2 regions of the Pseudoalteromonas sp. CR1 genome follow, and region 1 is predicted to be linked to the other one. Evidence: predicted binding sites of a transcription regulator. Region 1 holds the regulator's gene; the other holds the start of a gene.
The links. The regulator NrdR, encoded in region 1, represses ribonucleotide reductase genes. The targets are predictions, from matches to a motif close to AAACACNANATNTNGTGTTT.
Positions count from the first base shown of each region.

Region 2: a site for NrdR is predicted at 3,104-3,123, ahead of nrdA (class 1a ribonucleoside-diphosphate reductase subunit alpha). Genes of this name have one in related genera too.

Region 1 covers NZ_JAHXRM010000019.1:18,024-23,561, forward strand. Annotated here, with positions in the region: gene ribBA (bifunctional 3,4-dihydroxy-2-butanone-4-phosphate synthase/GTP cyclohydrolase II) at 1-1,007, opposite strand, end outside; gene KZZ04_RS15400 (riboflavin synthase) at 1,037-1,690, opposite strand; gene ribD (bifunctional diaminohydroxyphosphoribosylaminopyrimidine deaminase/5-amino-6-(5-phosphoribosylamino)uracil reductase RibD) at 1,695-2,846, opposite strand; gene nrdR (transcriptional regulator NrdR) at 2,849-3,298, opposite strand; gene glyA (serine hydroxymethyltransferase) at 3,396-4,652, opposite strand; gene thrC (threonine synthase) at 4,922-5,538, opposite strand, start outside.
Region 2 covers NZ_JAHXRM010000018.1:27,479-33,016, forward strand. Annotated here, with positions in the region: gene gyrA (DNA topoisomerase (ATP-hydrolyzing) subunit A) at 1-1,266, opposite strand, end outside; gene ubiG (bifunctional 2-polyprenyl-6-hydroxyphenol methylase/3-demethylubiquinol 3-O-methyltransferase UbiG) at 1,444-2,154, shown strand; gene KZZ04_RS15030 (HAD family hydrolase) at 2,154-2,834, shown strand; gene nrdA (class 1a ribonucleoside-diphosphate reductase subunit alpha) at 3,247-5,529, shown strand.

The DNA of each region.
Region 1 (5,538 bases):
AGAATTTGTGAGCCTACACCAACGGTACGAGATGTTCCTTGAAATTTACGCGGTGTAACATTTTCACCCGCGTCTGCAGCTGCAAATGCTTTTACTGTTGCTTCAAGCTCTTCAGTACTTTCCTGCTTACCCAAAATAACGAGCACACCCTCGTTTTTAGCAATGTATGCCATTGCATCAGATAAGCCCCAGCTTCTATCCGCACTTCGATCAGAAAGTAAGATATCGTTAAACGTACTTTGCAAATGCACACGTACCAACGTTGGTTCTTGCGCTTTAATTTCACCTTTGAGTAGTACGTAATGTAACTGACCGTCGATCGTATCTTTATAAGTTACTAAATCAAACTCACCATGCTCTGTCGGTAACTTACACTTAGCTACTTTTTCAATTGTGGTTTCGTTTAAATTACGGTATTCAATTAAATCAGCAATAGTGCCTATTTTTATATCGTGCTCTTTGGCAAAAATTTCTAAATCAGGGCGACGCGCCATAGTGCCATCTGCATTTAAAATTTCAACAATAACAGAAGACGCTTCAAGGCCCGCTAATCGCGCTAAATCACACCCTGCTTCTGTATGACCTGCGCGTGTTAACACCCCGCCTGGCTGCGCCATAATTGGGAAAATATGACCCGGCTGTACTATATCGCCAGGGACAGCACCTTTAGCAATTGCAGCTTGTACTGTGCGTGCCCTATCTGCTGCAGATATACCTGTAGTTACGCCTTTTGACGCTTCTATCGACATTGTAAAGTTAGTTGAAAACGCAGCACCGTTATTTTTAACCATTAGAGGCAAATCAAGTTGTTCACAACGCTCTTGTGTCATCGTTAAACAAATTAAACCGCGGCCATGAGTGGCCATAAAATTAATTGCCTCTGCACTGATATGCTCGGCAGCAATAATTAAATCACCTTCATTCTCTCTGTCTTCGTCGTCCATTAAAATGACCATTTTACCGGCTTTAATGTCGTCTATAATTTCTTGTGCGCTGTGTAAATTCATAAATTCGCTCGTGTAAGTTGTCAGTTTCGTTATTTAATAAAGCCCGCTTTTGCGAGTAAGCTCATTGATATGTCTGCGCCGGTTGGCTGCTCAGCGCCTTTAATAAGACGCTCTAAATAACGTGCAATTTGATCGACCTCTAAATTAACTTGGGTGCCGACTTTAAAGTCGGCAATCGTTGTTTGACCACTGGTGTGCGGCACAATTGTTAATTTAAATTTATTACCCTCTACAGCGTTAACTGTCAGGCTTATACCATCAATACATACCGATCCTTTGTAAGGTATGTATTTCATTAAACTTTCATCGGTTGTAAGCCAATATTCAGTCGCTCTCGCATTTGGTGTAATTGCAGCAATGGTTGCAATACCATCAACATGACCAGACACTAAATGCCCACCTAAACGCGAAACCGGTTGCATGGCTTTTTCAAGGTTAACCGTTTGCCCTATTGAATAATGCGCAAAACCAGTTAAATGAATTGTTTCGTTAGATAAATCAGCACTAAAGCCATCAATATGTTTATCAACTACGGTTAAACATACACCATTTGTTGCAATACTATCGCCCAGCTTCACGTCACTCATATCAAGGTCGGCGCTTTGAATGCGAATGGCTAAGTCGCCTTGTTTTTTTTGTAATAAAGCAATTTTGCCTGTGGCTTCTATTATCCCAGTAAACATAGCGCTACTCTTCTTTGTTAAGTGATTTTAGTGAGTGCTTTTTTAACGCATTGATACGCAAATCGTCACCAACACGCACACACTCATTAAAGGATAAATCGATAGTATCTTGCATACTCGTCAATTCAGGGAAGTTTACTAAACTTTTAGCATCATAGCCCATCAGTTTTGGTGCGATATAAAAAACATACTCGTCAATTAAATCAAGCTCGGTCATTTTCCCCGCAAGGGTTGCCCCAGCCTCAAGCCATATATTATTAAATTGATGCTTAGCGAGTGTTTGTAATACATCGGTTAAATCAACCTTACCCTGTTGCTCACGCACCGCTATGTGCTTAACAAAATGCGGCCACAGAGTCGATTTATCAACCTCGGTGGTAAAAATTATTACTGGGTGCGCTATTTTAAATAGCGCAAGGTTGGGTGTTAACCTATTTTGCGAGTCTATTATAACACGCACTGGCTGGCGAAGCGGTAAGTTGGTCGGTAATGAATACGGTAATTCGCTTTGCCGAACATTGAGTTTTGCATCATCAACAAGAACCGTATCGGCCCCCGTTAAAATGGCACAGCTTTGAGCGCGGTATAGCTGCACATCTTTTCGTGCAGCAGGACCTGTGATCCACTTACTTTTTCCATTTTTTAGCGCTGTTTTACCGTCTATACTGGCTGCTAATTTGCAGGTTACGTAAGGAAGCCCTTGCTCCATTCGCTTAAAAAAACCAAGATTTAATGCGCGAGCCTGTTGTTCAAGCAATCCATAAGCGACTTCTATTCCAGCATCGCTCAGTATTTTAAGGCCTTTGCCTGCCACTTCTGGGTTGGTATCAACCATGGCAGCAATCACCTTTTTAATACCCGCAGCCTTGAGCCCTTCTGCACAGGGCGGCGTGCGCCCATAATGACTACAAGGTTCAAGTGTTACATAGGCGGTTGCACCCTTTGCTTTTTCACCGGCCACAGCAAGGGCATTTACCTCGGCATGCCCTTGCCCTGCTAATTGATGAAACCCTTCACCAATTATTTGATTATCTTTTACAAGTACACAGCCAACATTAGGATTAGGCGTTGTGGTAAATCGTCCTTTTTTAGCAAGCTCAATAGCACGCGCCATATATAGTTTATCATGCTCAGTAAATACGACTTGGCTGCTCACAATTATTCCCCTAAACGGGCAATTTCTTCGCCAAACTCGCGTATATCTTCGAACGAGCGATACACAGACGCAAACCTTACATAAGCTACTTTATCAAGTTTTTTAAGCGCCTCCATAATACATTCTCCCACCAAATGGCTCGAAATTTCTCGCTCACCCGTTGCACGTAATTGTGATTTAATTATATTTACCACTTCATCAACTTGCTCTGTGCTAACAGGGCGCTTTTCAAGTGCACGATTTAAGCCATTAAGTAACTTATCTTCATTAAAGGGTTCTCGGCTTCCGTCTTGTTTAACAACACGGGGCATAACCAGCTCAGCCCCTTCAAACGTCGTAAAACGTTCGTGGCAATCGTTACATTCTCGACGACGGCGAACTTGATGACCACCGCCAACAAGGCGCGAATCTATAACTTTGGTGTCTTTTGCTGTACAAAATGGGCAATGCATAAATCAAGGTATCCGTTTTAAAAACAAAAAAGCCGCTAAAAAGCGGCTTTTATAATAACATGTTTACTTATGTGATCTAAATTACCGTTTTACTTTGTTAAGCGTAAACAGGTAGTTTTGCACAAATAGCTTTCACTTTTTCTTTTACTTGTGCTTGTACAGATTCATCAGCAATATTGTCTAGTACATCACAGATCCAGCCAGCAAGCTCTTTAGATTCTGCCTCTTTAAAACCACGACGTGTGATTGCAGGAGAACCAATACGCAAGCCAGAGGTTACAAAAGGAGAACGCGGATCATTAGGTACTGAGTTTTTGTTAACCGTAATATTCGCATTGCCAAGCGCTGCATCAGCATCTTTACCAGTGATATCTTTATCGATTAAATCAAGTAAAAATAGGTGATTGTCTGTTTTACCAGAAACAACTTTATAGCCGCGCTCTTGTAGCACGCTAACCATTGCTTGCGCATTTTTAACAACTTGTGTTTGGTATTCTTTAAATTCTGGTTGAAGAGCTTCTTTAAATGCCACTGCTTTTGCAGCAATAACGTGACATAAAGGACCACCTTGGCCACCAGGGAATACTGCACTGTTAAGCTTTTTGTAGATTGCTTCGTCGCCACATGCAGAAATAATTAAACCACCACGAGGGCCCGCTAATGTTTTATGCGTTGTTGTAGTAACAACATGTGCATATGGTACAGGGCTTGGGTAAACACCCGCCGCAATTAAACCTGCAACATGCGCCATATCAACAAATAAATAAGCATCTACTTTGTCTGCAATTTCACGGAACTTAGCCCAATCAACAATGCCTGAATAAGCAGAAAAACCTGCAATAATCATTTTTGGTTTGTGCTCTAGTGCTAACGCTTCAACTTGTGCGTAATCAATTTCACCCGTTTCTTCATTTAGGCCGTACTGAATTGCATTGTACGTTTTACCTGAAAAGTTAACGTGTGAACCATGAGTTAGATGGCCACCATGCGCTAGGCTCATGCCTAAAACAGTGTCTAGCGGGCTTAATAATGCTTGAAAAACAGCTGCGTTTGCTTGAGAGCCAGCATGCGGCTGAACGTTTGCGTAATCAGTACCAAATAATTCGTTTGCACGGTCAATCGCTAATTGCTCGACCACGTCTACATGCTCACAGCCACCGTAGTAACGCTTACCAGGATAACCTTCCGCATATTTGTTAGTAAGTTGAGAACCCTGTGCTTCAAGTACGCGTGGGCTACAGTAGTTTTCAGATGCAATTAACTCAATGTGCTCTTCTTGACGTGATGTTTCTTTACTCATCGCGTCAAATAACTCTGGATCAAAGTCCGAAATATTCATGCTACGTTCTAACATTGGGGGCTCCTGGGCAACGTGTATGGTATTTTTTAGAGGCTATATTGTACGCTTAAAACCGCGCTTTGCCTACGTTCTTAAGTTGAGGATATTTAATCAGGGATTGAAACTATTTCACAGTCCTTTTAAGATGATATTTTTAAATAACTTACATAACTATTTTAAATGTTTTTCATTTATTACATTTAATTAGTTAATTGACAACGCTGTTTCACGGTTTAGAACAGACAAAAAAAGCGGCCTAAGCCGCTTTAACTTTTGCTTTTTATTTAACCTAACTTAGCCAGTATTTCTGTGCGTAACGCGTCATAATCGGCGTTTATATCGCTTGCTAGGCATGGTTTAGCCAATGCGTCACTTAGTGGTTTTGGCATATTAAGCTCGATATTTAATATATCTTCCACGCTTTCTTTAAATTTAGCCGGATGTGCAGTTGCTAAAAAGATACCCGCAGCACCTGGTGCTCGGTTATTAACTAAACCTTGGTATGCAATTGCTGTATGTGGCTCTGCAACATACCCTGTTTGATGAATATTTTTCATCACTGTTTGAGTGTTTTGTTCGTCAACACTAATTGAATAAAAGTTGTCGTAACTAAACCAGTTGTTATCCAACATAGTTTGCACTCGTGGCCAGTTGTTAGGCTTACTTACGTCCATCGCATTTGAAAGCGATTCAAGCGTTGTATTTGGTGCCCAGTTTTTGTCTAGCATAAAACGTGGAACTGTATCATTCTGGTTAGTAGTTGCACTTAGCTTTCCTACTGGTAACCCTATTACAGCACCAATCATGGCGGCGCATACATTACCAAAGTTACCACTTGGTACAGAAATATGTGCTGTTGCACGCTTTTCTTTTGGCAGTTGCGCAATTGCTTCAAAGTAAT
Region 2 (5,538 bases), on a different contig from region 1:
GGCTTTCACATTACCGAGTTCCCACGAGCGAGCAGTTAACGCTATTTTAGCTTCTGCCGGTGTAGGAGACTTACGAATAAGTTCAATAATTGGGTCAATGTTGGCGAGTGCAATTGCTAGACCTTCTAGCATATGAGCACGGTCACGCGCTTTACGTAAATCGAATACTGTACGACGAGTTACTACTTCACGGCGGTGAATAATAAACTCTTCAAGCATTTCTTTTAAATTAAAACACTTGGGCTGATTATTAATAAGCGCAACCATGTTCATGCCAAACACTGTTTGTAATTGTGTTTGCGCATATAGGTTATTTAAAATAACTTCACCTACGTCACCACGTTTAATCTCAATAACGATACGCATACCGTCTTTATCTGATTCATCACGTAATGCGCTGATCCCTTCAATCTTTTTATCTTTAACTAGCTCAGCGATTTTTTCAATCAAACGAGCTTTGTTAACTTGATAAGGGATTTCATGAACAATAATTGTTTCACGACCTGTTTTCTCATCCGTTTCAATATCGGCGCGTGCACGCATGTACACTTTACCACGGCCGGTTTGATACGCTTGTTCAATCCCTTTTTTACCGTTAATAATTGCGGCTGTAGGGAAATCGGGGCCTGGGATGTAATCCATTAATTCAATAATGGTTAAATCAGGATTAACAATAAGAGCTAAACAGCCATTAATAACTTCAGTTAAGTTATGGGGTGGTATATTTGTTGCCATACCTACCGCAATACCAGAAGAACCATTTACTAGTAAATTAGGTACTTTAGTTGGTAAAACATCAGGAATTTGTTCTGTGCCATCGTAATTAGGTACGAAATCAACCGTTTCTTTTTCAAGATCGGCTAATAACTCGTGTGACATTTTAGCCATACGTACTTCGGTATAACGCATTGCTGCAGCTGAATCACCATCAACTGAACCGAAGTTACCTTGGCCATCAACAAGCATATAACGAAGTGAGAATGGCTGTGCCATACGAACTATCGTGTCATAAACTGCGCTATCGCCGTGTGGGTGGTATTTACCGATTACGTCACCGACAACACGTGCCGATTTTTTGTAAGGCTTGTTCCAATCATTACTAAGCTCGTTCATTGCAAACAAAACGCGACGATGAACTGGCTTTAAGCCATCACGTACGTCTGGTAATGCACGTCCTACAATTACACTCATTGCGTAATCTAAGTAGGAGTTTTTTAACTCGTCTTCAATATTGACTGGCAGAATTTCATTGGCGAGATCAGTCATTTGATATCACATTCCTTCAGTAGCAGCTCTTAATAACCCGGTATTGGGTTTTAAAGAGTATTGTTATTATTACTAACGGACATGCTATCACAATTAATTTTAATTTACAGGCGCAAAACTTTGCGATTTATGAATTTAGGCCTATATAATGGCCTCAGATTGACGAGGAAGTATTTTATGACCGAACATCAAAATGTAGATCACGCAGAAATAGCAAAGTTTGAAGCCATCGCAGAGCGTTGGTGGGATTTAGAGGGTGAGTTTAAACCCTTACACGAAATTAACCCGTTACGCCTAGATTTTATTGCAAATAAAGCTCAAGGCTTATTTGACAAAGAAACACTCGATGTGGGCTGCGGTGGCGGTATTTTAAGCCAAAGCATGGCACGTATGGGAGCCAAAGTAACAGGCATTGATATGGGGCAAGAGCCTTTAACTGTCGCCAAGTTGCACAGCTTAGAAACAAATGTACCCGTTGAATATATAAAAGTACCTGCTGAACAATTTGCTGATGAGCACCCTGAGCGCTTTGATGTCGTTACCTGTATGGAAATGCTCGAACACGTCCCCGACCCTGCTTCGATTATTCAAGCGGTTGCTAAACTTGCAAAACCCGGTGCTGACGTTTTTTTTTCTACCCTTAACAAAACTCCTAAGGCCTACTTGTTTGCCATTGTAGGTGCTGAAAAACTATTGAAAATGGTTCCTGATGGAACACACGACCATAATAAGTTTATAAAACCTGCACAACTAATTTCATGGGCCGAAGAAGCGGGCTTAAAAGTACGTGCAAGCTCAGGGCTCTCGTATAACCCCTTTTCTAAACAGTACACACTCAATAGTGATGTTAGTGTTAACTATATTCTTCATTTTGAGAAGTTGGTGTAATGAAAAGCGGACAGTTACCTTCAGCACTTTATCAATATGATGCATTTTTGTTTGATTTAGACGGGACGTTACTCGACACAGCTGACGATTTAGGCGCTGCTCTTAATAGTGTACTGCGTGCAAATGAAACTACTGAAGTAACCAGTGAGGTATATCGTCCAGCAGCGTCTAATGGTGCAGCAGCATTATTAGAAGCTGGCTTTAAAGAGTTATGGCCCTCTCTTGCACAATCACAATTGATAAAGCAACTGGTCGATAACTATGCACAAAACATTGCAAAGCATACCCACTGTTTTGCCGGTATTGAACCACTACTCATTGCACTTGATCACAAAAAGATCAAATGGGGGATCATGACAAACAAGCCCGGTTTTTTAACCGAGCCGCTAGTCGCTGCGATCCCCGCTTTAAAAAATGCTTCGGTTATAATTAGCGGAGACACCCTTGAAGAAGCTAAACCCTCTCCGATGCCTTTACTTCATTGCGCTAAACTCATGGACGTGATACCAGCTCGCTGTTTATACATAGGTGATGCTGAGCGTGATATTCAGGCAGGTAAAGCAGCAGGTATGCCCACAGCGACTGCTTTGTGGGGTTACATTCCAAGTGAGTCAGAAGCATTGACTTGGAAAGCTGATTTTAACTGGTATAGCCCTATTGACGCATTTAACCATATATAGTGCCAATTATAGATATAAACACTATATGTTGTGATTGTGACACTTTATACACAAAGCTTGATGATAAAAAAAGCAGGCGAAATTTATTTTCAAAATGTGTAAATTTAGTCGATCCTGAGTTGATTTTTAAAAATTTCAACTCAAATGAATGATCAAAGGTTAATGCCTACTAACACAATTACGTTATCCCAACGTTATCCACAAATAGGGGCAATTATGCCCCTTGCAAATCAACTCAGACCACACTATCTTGTGATCTCTAAATTGAACAACACCAGATATTGTGGCCAAATGTTATTCAATTAAATTTACCTGATTTGGTAAAACTTATAAAAAATGAGCACTACTTCTCTTTTTGAGACGTACAACATTGGTCAAAAATACATTATCCCCAAGGAATACAGGCAAAGCTATGAACCAACAGTTATCTGTAAGCAAACGTGACGGGCGCAAAGAGCCTCTTGATCTTGATAAGATCCATCGCGTTATAGAATGGGCCGCCGAAGGTTTAAATAACGTTTCGGTTTCTCAGGTTGAATTAAAGTCACATATTCAATTTTATGATGGTATTCGTACTAAAGATATTCACGAAACGATTATTAAAGCGGCTGCCGATCAGATTTCTAAAGAATCACCTGATTACCAATACCTTGCTGCACGTTTAGCTGTATTCCACTTACGTAAAAAAGCATATGGTAAATTTGAGCCTCCGCGTTTATTTGACCATGTAACAAAAATGGTTGGCGATAAGCGCTATGACGCACATTTACTCGCTGACTACACAGAACAAGAATTTGATGAATTAAACGAATACCTAGACCATTCTCGTGATCTAAATTTTAGCTACGCTGCAGTTAAACAATTAGAAGGTAAATATCTAGTTCAAAATCGTGTAACGGGTGAAATATATGAAAGTGCGCAGTTTTTATATATTTTAGTCGCTGCAAGCTTATTTGCAGATTACCCACGAGAAACACGTGTTTCATATATAAAGCGCTTTTATGATGCGGTATCGCTATTTAAAATTTCATTACCTACGCCAATCATGGCGGGTGTTCGCACGCCAACTCGCCAGTTCAGCTCATGTGTGCTTATTGAATGTGGCGATAGCCTAGATTCAATCAATGCTACGTCATCGGCTATAGTAAAATACGTTTCTCAACGTGCTGGTATAGGTATTAATGCGGGTCGCATTCGCGCATTAGGAAGCCACATTCGTAACGGCGAAGCGTACCACACTGGCTGTATTCCTTTTTACAAGCACTTTCAAACAGCTGTTAAAAGTTGTTCGCAAGGTGGCGTACGTGGTGGCGCAGCAACTTTATTCTATCCTCTATGGCACTTAGAAGTAGAAAACCTTTTAGTTCTTAAAAATAACCGTGGTGTTGATGACAACCGCGTTCGTCACTTAGATTATGGCGTACAGTTTAATAAATTAATGTATTCTCGTTTAATTAAAGACGATTATATCACGTTATTTAGCCCATCAGACGTACCGGGTCTTTATGATGCGTTTTTTGAAGACCAAGACGAATTTGATGCGTTATACGTTAAATACGAACAAGACGACTCTATTCGTAAAAAGCGTATTAAAGCAATTGAGTTGTTCTCTGTGTTCGCACAAGAGCGTGCAAGTACTGGCCGAATATACTTACAAAACGTTGATCACTGTAATACACACAGCCCGTTTATAGCGAAAGTAGCGCCAATACGTCAGTCTAACTTATGTTTAGAAATTGCATTACCGACAAAACCGCTTAACAACGTTAACGATGAAGAAGGCGAAATTGCATTATGTACACTGTCTGCATTTAACCTTGGTGCGCTTGAGTCATTAGATGAACTAGAAGAACTTGCTGAACTAGCAGTGCGTGCACTCGATAATTTACTCGATTTCCAAGACTACCCGGTACCTGCTGCTAAAAATGCAACGATGGGACGCCGTACGTTAGGAATAGGCGTAATTAACTACGCCTACTACTTAGCCAAAAATGGTAAGCGTTATTCAGACGGCAGTGCAAATGCACTAACACACAAAACATTCGAAGCGATTCAGTACTACTTGATGAAAGCGTCAAACGAACTTGCAAAAGAACGTGGTGCATGTCCTAAATTTAACGAAACAACGTACTCTCAAGGTATTATGCCAACAGATACGTATAAAACAGACTTAGATAAAATTTGTGATGAGCCACTGCACCTTGATTGGGATGCATTGCGTAAAAGTATACAAGAACACGGTATGCGTAACTCTACACTCAGTGCATTAATGCCATCAGAAACGTCATCGCAAATCTCAAACGCGACAAATGGTATTGAGCCGCCACGTGGTCACATTAGTGTTAAAGCAAGCAAAGATGGTATTTTAAAACAAGTTGTACCTGAGTACGAACGTTTAAAAGACAACTACGAGTTACTTTGGGACATTCCTTCTAATGATGGTTACCTACAGCTTGTGGGTATCATGCAAAAATTTGTAGACCAAACTATTTCTGCAAACACAAATTATGATCCAAATAAATTTGAAGGCGGTAAAGTACCTATGAAAGTCTTATTAAAAGACTTACTTAGCGCCTACAAATTGGGTGTCAAAACTTTGTATTACCATAATACCCGTGATGGCGCATCTGATGCACAAGACGACACTCCAGAAGTGGAAGATGACGATTGTGCAGGCGGCGCGTGTAAAATATAGTCGTTAATT